Regions from separate parts of the Mesorhizobium sp. FG116 genome, predicted to be linked through region 2. Evidence: predicted binding sites of a transcription regulator. Region 2 holds the regulator's gene; each other region holds the start of a gene.
What was found. Region 2 encodes LexA, which represses DNA repair genes until DNA is damaged. Its sites were predicted from a motif close to TGTTCNNNNTGTGTTCNG; they were not measured.

Region 1 (3,958 bases), on a different contig from region 2:
TGAGAATTTCCGTGGTTTCATCGCCGGAGTAGAACAGCGAGCAACCCGTAGAGGCCGAAAGGCGTGCGGTTCGTTCGCCGACATCGTAGGGCGCCGACAGTATCTCGATCAGCATGCGCGCACGCTCTGCGGCGGCTTCCTCGCTGAAGACCATCGGGTATAGAAAAGCGAATTCATCGGCGCCGATACGGCAGACCGTCGAATAGCTGTCCATCGACGCGCGCAGGCGCATCGCCACCTGCGCGAGGATGTCGTCGCCGGCCTTGTGGCCGAAAAGGTCGTTGATCGGCTTGAAGCCGTCGAGATCGAGTATGCCGATTGCAAACGGCGCCGGATCGTCGGCCCGGTCGCTGATCAGCCGGTCCACCTTGTCGAAAAAACGGCGATGATTGCCCAGCCCGGTCAACGCATCGGTAAAGGCCAGGTCGCTGCCGTCCCTGCTTATTTGCCCGGTGCTAAACGGCGTTTGCATCGGTTTTCCTGTTCTAACGCAAAGTATGGGCCGACAGTGGCATGAAACTCTTTAGGAAACGTATCTTGGGAGAATGATTTCCTGCGCGGAGCATGGATGATCCGACACCGATTTCCTGACATTCCATGTCTGTCGGTGACGGCCTGGGCAACCGCATTGGCAGGCTGCGGCAAGTCCCTTATATGACACGCGTCATGACTTCGGAGAGCCTTTGCAATGCCGCTCAAGATCGCCGTCCAGATGGACCATATCTCCACCGTGTCGATTGCCGGCGATACGACGTTTGCATTGTCCCTTGAGGCACAGCGGCGAGGCCACACGCTCTACCACTACACGCCTGACCGGCTGACGCTCGCCAACGGCAAGGTCTTTGCACGTGTCGAGGAGATGACCGTGCGCGACGAGAAGGGCAACCACTTCTCGCTCGGCGAACCTGTGCGCACCGATCTTTCGGAGATGGACGTGGTCTTGCTGAGGCAAGATCCGCCCTTCGACATGAACTACATCACGACCACGCACATATTGGAACGCATTCACCCGAAGACGCTGGTGGTCAACGACCCGGCATGGGTACGCAACAGCCCGGAAAAGATCTTCGTCACCGAGTTTGCGGACTTGATGCCGGAAACCCTGATCACCAAGGATCCGAGGGAAGTAGCTGCCTTCCGCAAGGAGTTCGGCGACATCATCGTCAAGCCGCTCTATGGCAATGGCGGCGCCGGAATTTTCCATCTGCACGAGGCGGATCGCAACCTCGCATCGCTGCTTGAAATGTTCTCGCAACTGTTTCGTGAGCCGTTCATCGTCCAGCGCTACCTGAAGGAAGTGCGCGCCGGCGACAAGCGCATCATCCTCATCGACGGCGAGCCGGTCGGCGCTGTGAACCGTGTGCCGGCGGAATCGGAATCGCGCTCAAACATGCATGTCGGCGGCCGAGCCGAAAAGACGGAACTTACCAAGCGCGAGCGCGAAATCTGCCAGGAGATTGGGCCATCCTTGAGAGACCGCGGCTTCATCCTCGTCGGCATCGACGTCATCGGCGACTACATGACCGAGATCAATGTCACCTCCCCTACCGGTATCCGCGAAGTGAAGCGCTTCGGCGGTGCTGACATCGCGGCGTTGTTCTGGGATGCAGTCGAAGCAAAGCGCCCCTAAAATGCTGCGCAAACGGTCGTTTGTTCCGCTTCTGCAACTCTACACAACCGAATTGCAGCCTATGCTTTAGATTGTTCACTAAATGTTCTTGATTTGATCGAGCGGCTGTGATTTGCTTCCAGATGGGGCGTCAAAAGTGTCTGCCATCGCGCGGGTACGAGGCGTTTCGGGGGCATGATGGTTTCACGTATTCGCACAGTGGCCTTTCAGGGGATTGAGGCCGTTCCAGTCGATGTTCAGGTCATGGTGGCACCCGGCAAGGTCGGCATGTCTATCGTGGGGTTGCCGGACAAGGCAGTAGCCGAGAGCCGGGAACGAGTGCAGGCAGCCCTTCACGCGTCGGGCCTGTCGATGCCGGCAAAGAAGGTTACCGTCAACCTCGCGCCAGCCGATCTTCCGAAGGAAGGCAGCCACTACGATCTGCCGATCGCGCTCGGGCTTATGGCGGCACTCGGCGCCATTCCCGGCGACATGCTGGCGGCGTATGTGGTGCTTGGTGAACTGTCTCTCGATGGCACCATCGCTGCCGTTGCAGGCGCACTGCCGGCTGCGATCGGCGCCAACGCGGATGGCAAGGGTTTGATCTGCCCCCATGCATGCGGGCCGGAAGCCGCATGGGCGGGCAGCGATATCGATATCCTTGCCCCACGCAGCCTGATTGCGATCGCCAATCATTTTCGCGGCACACAAGTCCTGTCGCGGCCAGAGGCAGGTGTTCGCGCTGCTCCCAATGATCTGCCAGACCTTGCCGACATCAAAGGGCAAGAGAGCGCCAAGCGCGCGCTCGAAGTCGCGGCCGCCGGAGGGCACAACCTCCTGATGGTCGGTCCGCCCGGTTCCGGCAAGTCGATGCTGGCGCAGCGCCTTCCGTCGATCCTGCCTCCATTGGTGCCAAAGGAGCTCCTGGAAGTCTCGATGATCGCCTCGGTCGCGGGAGAATTGGCCGAGGGAAGGTTGACGGACCGGCGGCCGTTCCGCTCGCCGCATCATTCGGCCTCGATGGCGGCGATGGTCGGCGGTGGACTACGCGCTCGCCCGGGCGAAGTGTCGCTCGCCCATCACGGTGTCCTGTTCCTCGACGAATTCCCGGAGTTCTCGCCGCAGACGCTCGACGCCTTGCGCCAGCCACTCGAAACCGGCGAATGCATGATCGCGCGGGCCAATCACCGCGTCACCTATCCGGCGCGTATCCAGCTGGTCGCGGCGATGAATCCGTGTCGGTGCGGCATGGCCGGTGAACCTGGCTACCGGTGCGCACGCGGCGAGCGCTGCCGCACAGACTATCAAGCGCGCATCTCCGGACCTCTGCTCGACCGCATCGATCTCAGGATCGAGGTCCCGGCCGTCTCGGCAGCGGACCTCATCCGCCCCGGCAAGGCCGAAACCAGTGCCGCCGTCGCCGAGCGAGTGGCCATGGCCCGGACATTGCAACGCGAGCGGTTCGAGCGGCTGGGCATCGGCAGTGCGGCCACCAATGCGCAGTGTCCGCCGGCGCTGATCGAGGAAATTGCGATGCCCGATACGGCTGGCCTCGCGCTGTTGCACGACGCCAGCGAAAAGCTGGGTTTCTCGGCCCGAGCCTATCATCGCGTGTTGAAAGTCGCCCGCACATTGGCCGACCTCGATGGCAGCGAAACAGTCGGCCGCATTCATCTGGCGGAAGCGATTTCCTACCGCATGAACAACGAGCGAATGGCTCAAGCCGCTTGATTGGCTAAAGCGTGTCGCGATCTTTCAGATTCGCTTTGCACGCTTTAGCTCGTTGATTTTATGCATGTCTTTATCCCGAAACCGGTTCCCAGTTTCAGGAGACATTCAATATGCTGGATAGCAACCGCGCTGGATGGCAAGCCGACGCACCAGCGCCAGTACCGTATCGATCGTCGGTGTCGGCTGATCGGTGAGCCGGCCAAGCTCCTGAACGGCCGTGATCAGGGCATCGATTTCCATCGGACGACCCCGCTCCAAGTCCTGCAGCATCGAAGTCTTGTGAGCGCCGACCTCGCCCGCACCCTTGATGCGTCGGTCAACGGCAATCGGAAACCTCACGCCGAGGCTTTCACCGATCGCTTGCGCCTCCAGCATCATGGCGCGTGCCAGCGCACGCGTCGCCTCATCGGCAACGATCTCGGCAAGCGTGCTGCCGGTCAGCGCCGAAATCGGATTGAAACACAGATTGCCCCAGAGCTTGATCCAAATCTCGCTGCGAATGTCATCGCGAACCGGTGCCTGGAGCCCGGCCGCGATCAGCTCCGTGGCAAGCAATGTTACTCGCTCGCTTTTTTCGCCGGATGGTTCTCCAAGCGAAAAGCGTGTGCCGTCGACATG
Region 2 (3,958 bases):
GCTGTTTGCGATTGCCGCCTATCTGCTGATCTCAGGCATGGTGGTTGCGGCGGAGCGCAGCTTCATCATGCTTGCGGTGATGTTGACAGCGGTTTTGTTCGACCGCGCGGCGCTGACCATGCGCAACCTTGCCATCTCGGCAATCGTGGTCATCGCGCTGTCGCCACACGAAGTGGTTGGGCCAAGCTTCCAGCTTTCATTCGCTGCGACGGCGGCACTGGTTGGAGCCTATGCCGGCTGGGCCGACTACCGTGCCTCACGTCCGGTTGCGCCCTCGGCTCAAAAGCGATCCTTGCCGGGTGCGTTGATGAACCGGTTTGCCATGATGATGGTGGCGTTGGCGGCGACTTCGATCATAGCCGGCAGCGCCACGACGCTGTTCGCAATGTGGCATTTCCAGCGGGTTGCGCCGCTTAGCCTGTTCGCCAATCTGGCCGTGATGCCGATCGTGTCGGTTATCGTCATGCCCTTTGCGGTATTCGCATCGCTTTTCATGCCGTTCGGTCTGGATGGCCCGTTCCTGTACGTGATGGGCAAGGGGCTGTCAGCGATGATCGGCATGTCGGAATGGATCGCGGCGCTTTCGCCACTCGATGCCGTCGGGCTGGTTTCCGCTTCATCGGTGGTGTTGGTGACGATTGCGCTGGTGATCGCGACGATCACGACAACGTGGCTGAGGCTTGCCGCAATTCCCCTGGCGATTGCGGGGTTGTTTATGGTGGCGCAGGTGCGCACGCCCGATTTGCTGATCTCGGAGGATGCACGGCTGGTGGCCGTGCCAATCGGCGAGGAACAACTGGCGGTCAACCGCTCGCGTCCGAATGCGTTCACGATCGACAATTGGCGGCGCGCGCTCGATGCGGAAACGGTTGTCAAACCGCACACGGGTAGCGATCAGACGCTTGTTTCGGTGGCTGATGCGCCGGGGGCTGGCGAGTTCCACTGCGCGAACGATCTTTGTGTGGCGAGGCACATGTCAGGAAAAGTGGTTGCGCTGGCGAAGTCCGAAGCCGCGGCAAGGCCTGCCTGCAAGTTGGCGGCTGTGATCGTAATCGACGATGCGACCGCCTCCGATCCATGCGACCTGCCGTCGGTGGCGATCATCACCAAGCGGCAGCTCGCGAGGCTTGGCAGCGCCGCCGTCTTCCTACCGGACCAGGCGGAGGGCGGGCGTGCACAAGTCAGTTTTGCCGTTGAAGCCGACTATCGGCCGTGGCATGTCCAGCGCCGGTTTTCGCGCGAAGCGCGGGGGCTCGCTCCTTACGAGAAAAAGGAACGCAAAACCCCAGATCACCCCGAGCCGGAACCGATTGCAGAAGACTAGCGGATTTCAACCAAAGCCCTGCCTAAAGCGCGTCGCGATCTTTCAGATTCGCATAACACGCTTTGGCTCTTTGATTTTGTGCATGTCTTTGCCCGAAACCGGGCCCACCTTCGGGAGACATGCACTAGTCCGTTTCAACATGGGTTTTGGATGGCTTCCTCTCACCGCGAAGAACTCCGAACAGATGCTCTGGCTGGCCGTGCATCGTATCGTAGCTGCGCTGACACCAAGGGCATCGAACGGCGGCGCGTGGGCGGGGTCCTGCGCATGAGTGACAGAACCGAGGGGCAGGCATCGGAAACTCCTTCCACCCCGGTCATTTCCCAGAGTGCGTTAAACAGTGACATTGGATGGCGTAGAAGCCATCTGCCAAATTCATAATGAATGTCACGAAATTGTGGCGCTAGGCCTTTGTCTCAAAAGACAAAATGCCTCATTGCCAAATATGGGGTGACCGGGGCGAAGCCGGGAGAAATCAGTTGTTTATCCCATCAAAAAATCGACCGGGCGCGTCAACGCCCGGTCGATATGATGCAACTATGGTTGGTTCAGTAGCGCCGGATCAATCCGACCAGCTTGCCCTGTACCTTGACACGGTCAGGACCAAAAATTCGGGTTTCATAGGCTGGGTTGGCTGCTTCGAGCGCAATCGATGCGCCCTTGCGGCGGAAGCGCTTCAAAGTGGCCTCTTCTTCGTCCACCAGGGCAACGATGATTTCGCCCGGCGTCGCCGAATTGGCATTGCGGATGATGACCGTATCGCCGTCGAAAATGCCGGCCTCGATCATCGAATCGCCCTTGACCTCGAGCGCGTAGTGCTCCCCGCCCGAAATCATGTCCGGCGGCACGGAAATCGAATGGGTCTTGTGCTGGATGGCGTCGATGGGAACACCGGCCGCGATGCGGCCCATGACGGGAATGGAAACCGCCGATGCCGCATCGTCGTCATTGCTGGCGGATTGCAGCCGGGAAGGTTCCTTGACCGGTCGTCCGAGACTACCCTGGATGACGCTTGGCGAGAATTTCCTCGCCGCATTGAGGCCAGGCGCAATCGAATCCGGCAGGCGCAACACTTCAAGCGCGCGGGCCCTGTTCGGAAGCCTGCGGATGAAACCGCGCTCCTCAAGTGCCGTTATCAGCCGATGGATGCCGGACTTGGAGGCAAGGTCGAGCGCCTCCTTCATCTCGTCAAAAGACGGCGGGATTCCGCTCTCTTTCAGTCTCTCGTGGATGAAGAGAAGAAGTTCATGTTGCTTGCGCGTCAGCATTGCGGCCCCCGGTCGCGGTAGAGTCCAGAATCGGAAAACAAACCCGGAACAAACACTATCTGTTCCAGTTGTGTTCCGCAACCGTTTAAAGTTTAATGAATGCGTTGACGATTTGTTCAGCTTAGGCAGAGGATGCGACAGGGTGTACCTGCCTCGGCTGCCGGCGCGAAGGGCTCGCGCACGATGAGGCAACCGGCTGTCGCCATGGTGCGCAGCATCGAGGAATCCTGAACATTGAACGGCGTTGCAATCAGCGCGCTGCCTTGCCGGCTGAGAGTGGCGCGGACGTAGTCCTGACGCAGATCGTTTGCTGCCATCGGTGTGCCCAGGAGTCCCTCGCGAACGTTCTGGCGGAACGGGCGACCGCCGAGGCGAGCGAGCAGAGGTTTGAGGAAAAGCTGGGAGCAGACCAGGCTGGCCACTGGGTTGCCGGGCAGGCCGATGCAACGGATGTTGCCCAAGCGCCCGAACATCAACGGCTTGCCGGGGCGCATGGCGATTTTCCAGAAATCGAGTTTCATGCCTTCGCCGGTGAGAACGCCGTGCACGAGATCGTGGTCGCCGACAGATGCGCCGCCCATCGTAACGATGACATCGGCTTTGGCCGCAACAGCCTGTTTTACCAACGCGGCTATAGCTTCCTTGCGGTCGGCCGCGATGCCGAGATCAAGCGCGCGTGCGCCGACCGACAGGGCGGCCCCCATGACGCCATAGGCGTTCGAGGAAATGATCTGGCCGGGGCCCGGTTCGCTGCCGGGGACAAGCAGTTCGTCACCCGTGGCAATGATGGCGACGACAGGTTGGCGCACGACATCGAGGTGCGATCGATTTGCCGATGCGGCAAGCGACAGTGCTCTTGCGCCAAGCAGGTGGCCCTGTTCCAGCAAGGTGTCGCCTGCGACAAAATCAAGCCCGGCACGCCTGACATTTGCACCGCTGCGGGTCGGTTCGGCGATTTCGATACGGCCGTCCGCCAGACCGCTGACGTTTTCCTGGATGACGACGGTGTCTGTTCCGTCAGGCAATGGCGCGCCGGTGAAAATGCGGGCCGCTTCGCCGTTTCCGACCGTGCCTGCGAAATTGTGACCGGCGGCTATTTCTCCGATAACCTTGAGCCGGGCGGGTGCTTTTGCCACGTCGACGCCGCGCACCGCGTATCCGTCCATGGCGGAAGCTGCGAAGGGCGGCTGGGTGCGCAAGGCGATGACCGGCTTGGCCAGCACCCTGTCATAGGCATCCGCCAGTGCGACGCTTTCGGACGGCAGCGTCTCGACGTCGTCGAGCAAACGCTTGAGAGCCTGGTCGACGGGCAGCAGGGCCATGTCACGCCTCCGATTTGTAATCGCCTGACTTGCCGCCGGTCTTT
Region 3 (3,958 bases), on a different contig from region 2:
AGGCATCGTCGAGGACATCGCCGGCTTCAAGGACATCGCGGGCTGTATCGACCTTGGGCAGCAGGATGGCGTCCGGTTCGCAGGCGGCAGCGGCGGCAAGGTCGTCGGCTCCCCACTGGCCGTTCAAAGCATTGATGCGCACCACCATTTCGCAGCGCCGCTTCGGTCGGTTGGCCATGATGCCGGCAAGCTTTTCGCGCGCCGCCACCTTCTCCGAAGGAAGCACCGCATCCTCCAGGTCGATGATCACGGCATCGCAGGCGAGCGTTGCAATCTTGGCCAGCGCCTTGTCGTTCGAGGCGGGAACGTAAAGAACGGAACGGCGCGGGCGGATCGGGTTCTGGGGCATCTGGTCTTCTTGCCCGGCAAAGCTGGCCCTTGCAAGAGCTTGCAGCAAAGTGGCGAAAGCTGTTTCATCAGTGGCACAAACGGGTCCAGCGGCATGGCGAACTACGACATCGTGATCATCGGCGGCGCAATCGTCGGTGCCTCGCTGGCCTATTATCTTCGCGACGAGGGTTTTTCAGGCTCCATCGCGCTGGTCGAGCGCGACCCGCAGTTCACCCATTCGGCGACGACGCTTTCAGCGGCGTCCATCCGCCAGCAATTCTCGATCCCGCAAAACATCCGCCTGTCGCAGTTCACGCTAAAGCTGTTCCGGCGACTGAAGGAAGAGTTCGGCCCCGACGCCGAGATCGACTTCCACGAAGGCGGCTATCTCATCCTCGCCAGCGAAACCGGCCTGCCCGTGCTCAAGGCCAATCACGATGCGCAGGTCGCCGAAGGCGCCGACATCGTGCTGGAGGATACAGGCGCTCTGACGCGCCGCTTTTTCTGGTTGTCGGGCGAAGGCATCAGCGGCGGCGCTTATGGCCTGAGCGGCGAAGGCTGGTTCGACGCCCATGCCTATCTGCACCTGTTCCGCAAGGCGCTGCGCAGCAGGAAGGTGGATTTCATCACCGCCTCCGTCACCGCGATTTCCCGGCAAGGCAACCGCGTAACCGGCGTGACGCTCGACAATGGCGAAACGCTCGAGGCAGGCATCGTCGTCAACGCGGCCGGGCCGAACGCCGGCAAGGTCGCGACAATGGCCGCACTTGAATTGCCGGTCGAGCCGCGCAAGCGCAACGTCTTCGTTTTCGAAGCGCGCGACCGTTTCGCCGACATGCCGTTGATTGTCGATCCGAGCGGCATCTGGTGGCGGCCGGAAGGCTCCGTCTACATCACCGGCGGGGCCGAATCGGAAGACGGCGAACAGGCTGCCGATCCGACCGATTTCGAGCCGGAATGGGGTCTGTTCGAAAACGAGATCTGGCCGGTGCTGGCCACCCGCGTCCCGGCCTTCGAGGCGATCAAGATGACGCGCGCCTGGGCCGGTCACTACGACTACAACACGCTCGACCAGAACGCCGTGATCGGTCCGCATCCGGAAGTCGGCAACTTCATTTTCGCCAACGGCTTTTCCGGCCACGGCCTGCAGCAGGCGCCGGCTGTCGGCAAGGCGCTGGCGGAACTGATCGTGCATGGCGGCTATCGCACGGTCGATTGCTCGGCCTTTGCCTATCAGCGGGTCGCGGAAGGCCGGGCGTTCCGGGAGCTCAACGTAATCTAGAGGGCCGGGTAATCCAGAGGGCTGGAAGCACTATCCCGCAGCCGTTTCGATGCGTTCCATATCGTCATCGGAGAGGCCGAAATGATGGCCGATCTCGTGGATGAGAACGTGGTTGACGATATCGCCCAACGCTTCCTCGTTCTCCGCCCAGTAGTCGAGGATGGCGCGCCGGTAGAGCGTAACGCGGTTCGGACCTTCACCGGTCGCCGGGTTCCAGCGTTCGGCGATGCCACGGCCCTCGAACAGGCCAAGCAGGTCGAACGGCGTCTCCAGCGAAAGGTCGTCCATGATCTCGTCGGTCGGGAACTCCGCGATCTGGATGACGATCTCGCCGGTCAGCTTGCGAAATTCCTCGGGCAGGTGCGCATAGGCCTCCAGCGCCAGCAACTCCAGCTCTTCGATGGAAGGCGAAAGTTCGCCATGCCAGTTGCGGGTCTTGTAGATGCGGGCCATTCTGTATCCTTTGCCCGGCGCATATAGGCTTTTGCGCGCCACTCGGCAAACGGCAAGCTCGTCCACGGACGCAGCCCTCTCGCCACAAGAGGAATAAATTCCGCTTCAGCCTGCTTGACTCTTACACCAAGCTCTGGAATCCATAAGAACATAACAGGAACAATTGCTCTGGAAATCGATCGTCATGACGACAGGCGTCATGGCGCGGGAGACCATTTTTTCCCTGCGCCGCCAGATAGCGAGGATTGAAGGAATGCTGCCGGAACGCTTCGACGCTCCGGCCGGCGCGCCTTCTACCGCATCTGGCACCGGCGACCGGATTCTTGTACGGCGCGGTGGCTCGGCGAGAAGCGAAGCCCTGCTGGCCACTGGTGTAGAGAGCCTTGATGACACATTGGGCGGCGGGTTTTTGAAAGCCGCGCTGACCGAAATCCACGGCCCTGAAACACGCGACACCGGCGCCGTATCAGGCTTCGCGATGGCGCTTTTAGGCAGGTTGGGCGATTGCCAACAGGCTGCTGGCCCGGCGATATGGATCGGCACCGCGCAAGCATGGCAGGAGGGCGGCTTTCCCTACTCCAGGGGCTTGCAATGTCTGTTCGGCATGGCTCCGCAAAGCCTCCTCTTTTGCGAGGTGCCCAAGCTAGCCGATGCCCTTTGGGTGGCGGAGGAAGCGGCGCGGCTCACCGCGCTTTCGGCGGTGGTGCTGGAAATCCGCGGCAATCCACAGCGCCTCGACCTCACTGCAAGCCGCAGACTGCACGCCCGGGCGCAGCAAGCCGCAAAGCCGGTTCTCTTGCTGCGCCAGGCAGCATTGGCGGAACCGACGGCCGCGCCCATCCGACTGGTTGTCGAGCCGGCGGCTTCGGCACCGCGCAGCACGCTTGATGGCCCTCTCGACGGATCGATCGGCCTGCCTGCCTTTGCGGTTTCGGTGAGCAAGAGCCGCACGGGCCGTTGGGGAAAATTCATATTGGAGTGGAACTTCGATGAACGCTCATTCAACGAAAGACACGGCAACGAAAGACACGGCGACGAAAACCATGACGCTGTTGGAAGGCGGCATGGTGAAAGGGCAGAGAATCCTGTCCCTGTGGTTTCCCTACCTCGCCGCGGAGCGAATATGGCGACAGCGCCTGGGCCGCATCTGGCGGTCTCGGCCACCGGTCTCGCGCCCGCCGCTGGTGCTCAGCCATCGCCAGCAGAACGCACAACGCATCGCCGCACTCGACGAGCAGGCTGAGGCGCTTGGACTGAAGCGCGGCATGGGGCTGGCCGACGCGCGTGCCATGCATCCGGCGATCGATGTGGTCGAGGCCGATCCTCAAGCCGATCACAGCCTGCTTGAAGGGCTGGCCGACTGGTGCGACCGTTATACGCCGCTGGTGTCGCTGGACGGCGAGGACGGCCTGTTTCTCGACATCACCGGCTGCGCGCATCTGTTCGGCGGCGAGCGTGCGATGCTGGACGATATGTCCGCGCGCTTCTTCCAGCAAGGTTTTGACGTTCGCGCCGGCATCGCCTCGACAGCCGGCACGGCCTGGGCGGCAGCACGCTTTGCAAGCGGACGCATCGTTAGCCCCAGTGACGAGGCGACCTTGCTAGCCCCGTTGCCGTTATCTGCCCTGCGCATCGAGCCTGCAATCCGCACCAGCCTGGAGAGCGTCGGCCTATGGACAGTCGGGGCGGTCATGGGTCTGCAGCGCGCGCCATTGATGCGCCGCTTCGGCTCGAAGCTTCTCCTGCATCTCGACAGGGCGCTGGGACGCCTGGAAGAGCCGGTATCGCCACGAATGCCGGTCCCGGCCCTCTCCGCCGAGCGCCATCTCGCCGAGCCGATCATGCTGGCCGAGGACATAGAACTGTTGGTGAAAGCTCTCGCCGCAACCTTGC
Region 4 (3,958 bases), on a different contig from region 2:
TCTGTTAAAATTTGAACTAAATTGTTCTCTTGAGCACAAGCCGCCCTTGGTTCACGAGTGGGCATAGTACGCATGAAAAAGGATGCATAAGCGCGACCCGCGCGATCCGACCGTGAGAGAATGTCGACATGGGTTTCCTGATCAGACTTGCGTTTTGGTTTTCGCTTGTTCTTCTGGCCCTGCCATTCGATGTCGGCCCCGACGAGCAAGGCCGGGAGAGCGTCAATCCGATCCAGGCATTGATAGCCGCTCAGGAAGCGGTCGGCGACCTTGCCGGCATCTGCGAGCGCAAACCCGACGTCTGCGAAACCGGTGCATCGGCCGTACACACCATCTCGGAACGCGCCAAAATGACCGCCAAGATCGCCGCGACACTCATTGAGGACGCGCCGGCCGAAAAGGCCGAGCCCGCCACAACCGGCAGCATACCTCTGCCTACCAGTGCCAAAGCTGCCGGCAACTAGGGCCTACTTCTTTTTTCCGTGACGGCACTGTGCGGCAAGACTATATGCTGCGGCATGAGCATCACGATCCAAGCCATTCTCGATGACTTTTCCTTCCTTGACGAATGGGAAGAGCGCTATCGCTACGTGATCGAACTGGGCGAGGCTCTTCCGGAATTTCCTGATAGCGACCGGACGGCGGCCAACAAGGTGCAGGGATGCGTCAGCCAGGTCTGGCTTACGACCGAATATGGCGCAGGTGCAGACCCCATCATCACATTCAGGGGTGATTCCGACGCGCATATCGTGCGCGGCCTTGTCGCCATCATGCTTGCCCTGTTCTCCGGCCACAAGGCGAGCGACATCCTCAAGATCGACGCCGAAGCGACGCTCAAGGTGCTGGGGCTTGACGAACACCTGTCATCGCAGCGCGCGAACGGCCTGCGCGCGATGGTCAAGCGCATCCTTCACGACGCCGAAGCGGCAAGACAAAACGCCTGATCTGCAACCTTGCCGCTCCGGCATGACCTACTGGCCCGACAGGCTTGGGCGGTAGTCCTGCGAGCCCCAATGCAGCACTTTTCGCTGTGAACCGTTGTTCGCAGCGCGCTCTGGAAAATAGTGGCGGGCCAGCACCCCCAAGGCCGTCTTCAGCACCACCTTGGCCGAGCGCACCGGCCATCCCCGCTCCATCTCCACCTGTTCCAGCCCTTTCAGGAAACAGCAGATATCGAGCAACACCCCCGACAGTTCCGGGCCGACCTTGGAAATCGCGCCTTCGACCCTTAGCCTTGCGCTGAGCGCGGCGTCCGTCAGTTCAGCAACACCGCCGCCCGCGCGCCGCCCAGAGGCAACGCTTGCAATCCAGTTCGCGCCCATCCTCGGCATGAGCTGGCCGCGCGTATAGTCAGACCGAAGCCTCTCACCAGCGTCGAATTCGCGGGTGGACAGGAATGGCTTTCCAGCCTTGGTCTTCATCCTCACCAATTGGGCGAGCGGCGACTCGGACAGGTTTGCGAGTACGCTGCGAAATCCGCCATCGGTTTCTATCGCAACGGTGCCGATTTCCATCCCCGGGGAAGCGGCAGCCCGCTTCGCGGCGTTCAGTTGGCGCGCGAGCTCATTTCCCTGCTGCGAAAGGGAAATGCGATCTGACGACCTGAGAAGGAGCCCCCGCGCCACCATCCTGTCCAGAATTTCCTCGTCCAGAGAAATCGCGCCACGATCCGCCGCTTCGAGCAATGTCTTGCCGCCGCTTGCAGCGTGGCATGTCGATGCAGGACCTTTCGACAGGAAGCGCAGCACCCGAGCGCCAATTTGAGCAAGTTCATCCATATCATAGTCCCAACCTGGTCCGGAACGCCGCGAACGCCACGCGTTCGAACATCGAGACGACGCGATCGAAATCCGGATCGTCCCGCAGATCCTCGACTATCTGGCAGGCATGGACGACAGTGGTCCGGTCACGTCCGAACCCACGGCCGACATCGCCCATCGTCAGCCTTAGCACCACATGCGCAACATACATCGCGACCTGGCGGACCCGGGACACAGGAAGCGTCGATCGCCCAGCGCGCCGCAATTCCTTGCCCGGCAAGGAAAAGAGCGCCGAGGCCATGTCGATCAGACATTCGCAAACGTCCATGGTCACTTCGTCACGAAGCTTCGGAACCGGCTGGAAACCACTGCCGACCGGATTAGCCTCGATAGTCAGGCGCAATGGGTCTTCGGTGGGAGAGGCGGTATTGGCATGCACGGAACTTTCCTCCAAAAATAGGAATATGTTCCTTATACCGACCCTTCCCTTAGGTGTGAACAAACAAAGAACCAAGAACCATGCTCAATTACCCTAGCCCATTGATAAATATGTATTTTCAAATTTTCATTCGTAAATAATCCCGGTATTTTCTCCACTGACCTTCGAACCCTCCCAATAGTTCAGGCTCCAATTCACAGGAGACCGGACGATGGGCAGGCTTGAACACGAAGCGAATATTTTCGCGAGCCAGAAACTGGCGGATACGGCGGAAGCCGCGCAAAGAGTGGCTCTTCGCCTGCTAGGAGGCATTGACCTCTCGGCCGCTCTCGAAGCCGGGCAAGAGGAACGGACCAAGCTGATCGAGCGCGTGGAACGCTTGATCAGCCGCGAACGGATCAAGGGATTGAGGCGGCACTGGAGCTACGACCTGAACCGGCACATCGCGCTGAAGCAGGCGCTGGACAGGCTTTGCGGCGCAGCGTCCCACAAGGCGCCCGGTACAATTCGGCCCGCGCCTGTAAAACCAGCCCGCTAAAAGGTAAACGGCACCAACGGCGCCGCTCAAACATTCAGGAAAGTGAAAAGCATGCGGGACGAAGTCAATACCGCAAATGCATGCCGGCAAGGCCAGTCTGCAAGCAAACGCCGGGACACGTACCGACCGGATACCCGGCTTAGCGACCCTTGCGCTTGCGCCCGAGGCCCATCTTCTTGGCCAACTGAGACCTTGCTGCAGCATAGTGCGGCGCGACCATGGGATAGGTCGCGTCCAGGCCCCACTTTTCACGATACTGGTCGGGGCTGAGGCCATAGTGGGTCATCAGGTGGCGCTTCAACGACTTGAACTTCTTGCCGTCCTCAAGACAAACGATGTACTCGTCGTGGACCGATCGTTTCGGATTCACGGCAGGCTTTTGCTTGTCGACAGGCTGCGGCTCGGCAGTTCCGCCGACACGCCCCAGCGCGGCATGAATATCGGCAATCAGGTTCGGCAGTTCGCCGACAGGAACCGGATTGTTGCTGACATAAGCCGCCACAACATCGGCAGTAAGCTCAATCAGCATATCGCTGTTTCTGTTAGGGGCTTCTGCAATGTCCATGATCTTTGGATCCCAACGAGAGACTTGGATGGCTATGCCCTTCGCTTGTATTGAGGGCATCTTGAACGAATTGACACACCACGAATCCCACACGATTCGTCCTGCCAAATCTTAATGGGCCTACACCTGTTGCAAGTCAATTCGCCCGATGGGCTACTTTGGTTGTTATTCAGAAGTTATCGATCTTAACTTCAATTAATAATACACAACCACAACTTACGGGAACACCCATGTGCCCGCTACGGTACATGTCTTTACGAAACATTTACGTTACGAACTGAATTAATCGTTACAAATGCAGTCAAACTCTCGCGAATTCCGACTTCGGCACAAGCCTTGCCCGCCGTCTTTACTCGGCGGCCTCCGCACTTGAACCTCACGCCCGAACGTGGTCATTCGAATGGAAGCAACAACGTGACGGCACCAATGACAAAGACCGCTTTCCTCACCGCCATCCCGCCTCGCCCCGAACAGCACCCCGTTTCCGATAGTCGGCACGGGTTTTCACGTACAGACGAATTTTCATGGATGCGGGCGGACAACTGGCAAGAAGTGTTCAGGGATCCGGCCTTGCTCGACACGAAGATCCGGGCGCATCTGGAAGCCGAGAATGCCTATCAGGAAAAACTGATGGCTGACACGGCCGACCTTCAAAA

Region 1: ACODTY_RS03745 (YifB family Mg chelatase-like AAA ATPase) is a predicted target of LexA. The motif match lies at 1,703-1,720, and genes of this name have one in related genera.
Region 3: ACODTY_RS00025 (ImuA family protein) is a predicted target of LexA. The motif match lies at 2,210-2,227, and genes of this name have one in related genera.
Region 4: ACODTY_RS16685 (cytoplasmic protein) is a predicted target of LexA. The motif match lies at 2,255-2,272, and genes of this name have one in related genera.

Annotation. Positions count from the first base shown of each region.
Region 1 is NZ_JBMDKS010000003.1:20,956-24,913, forward strand. It holds gene ACODTY_RS03735 (putative bifunctional diguanylate cyclase/phosphodiesterase) at 1-472, opposite strand, end outside; gene gshB (glutathione synthase) at 689-1,630, shown strand; gene ACODTY_RS03745 (YifB family Mg chelatase-like AAA ATPase) at 1,808-3,340, shown strand; gene ACODTY_RS03750 (2-dehydropantoate 2-reductase) at 3,446-3,958, opposite strand, start outside.
Region 2 is NZ_JBMDKS010000002.1:273,165-277,122, forward strand. It holds gene ACODTY_RS03280 (ComEC/Rec2 family competence protein) at 1-1,324, shown strand, start outside; gene lexA (transcriptional repressor LexA) at 1,873-2,592, opposite strand; gene ACODTY_RS03290 (molybdopterin molybdotransferase MoeA) at 2,709-3,914, opposite strand; gene moaC (cyclic pyranopterin monophosphate synthase MoaC) at 3,916-3,958, opposite strand, start outside.
Region 3 is NZ_JBMDKS010000001.1:1,107-5,064, forward strand. It holds gene ACODTY_RS00010 (HpcH/HpaI aldolase/citrate lyase family protein) at 1-349, opposite strand, end outside; gene ACODTY_RS00015 (NAD(P)/FAD-dependent oxidoreductase) at 443-1,612, shown strand; gene ACODTY_RS00020 (metallopeptidase family protein) at 1,643-2,065, opposite strand; gene ACODTY_RS00025 (ImuA family protein) at 2,250-3,308, shown strand; gene ACODTY_RS00030 (Y-family DNA polymerase) at 3,250-3,958, shown strand, end outside.
Region 4 is NZ_JBMDKS010000021.1:68,407-72,364, forward strand. It holds gene ACODTY_RS16665 (DUF5330 domain-containing protein) at 129-464, shown strand; gene ACODTY_RS16670 (SufE family protein) at 519-944, shown strand; gene ACODTY_RS16675 (DUF6456 domain-containing protein) at 972-1,778, opposite strand; gene ACODTY_RS16680 (helix-turn-helix domain-containing protein) at 1,780-2,199, opposite strand; gene ACODTY_RS16685 (cytoplasmic protein) at 2,411-2,737, shown strand; gene ACODTY_RS16690 (Ros/MucR family transcriptional regulator) at 2,877-3,302, opposite strand; gene ACODTY_RS16695 (S9 family peptidase) at 3,729-3,958, shown strand, end outside.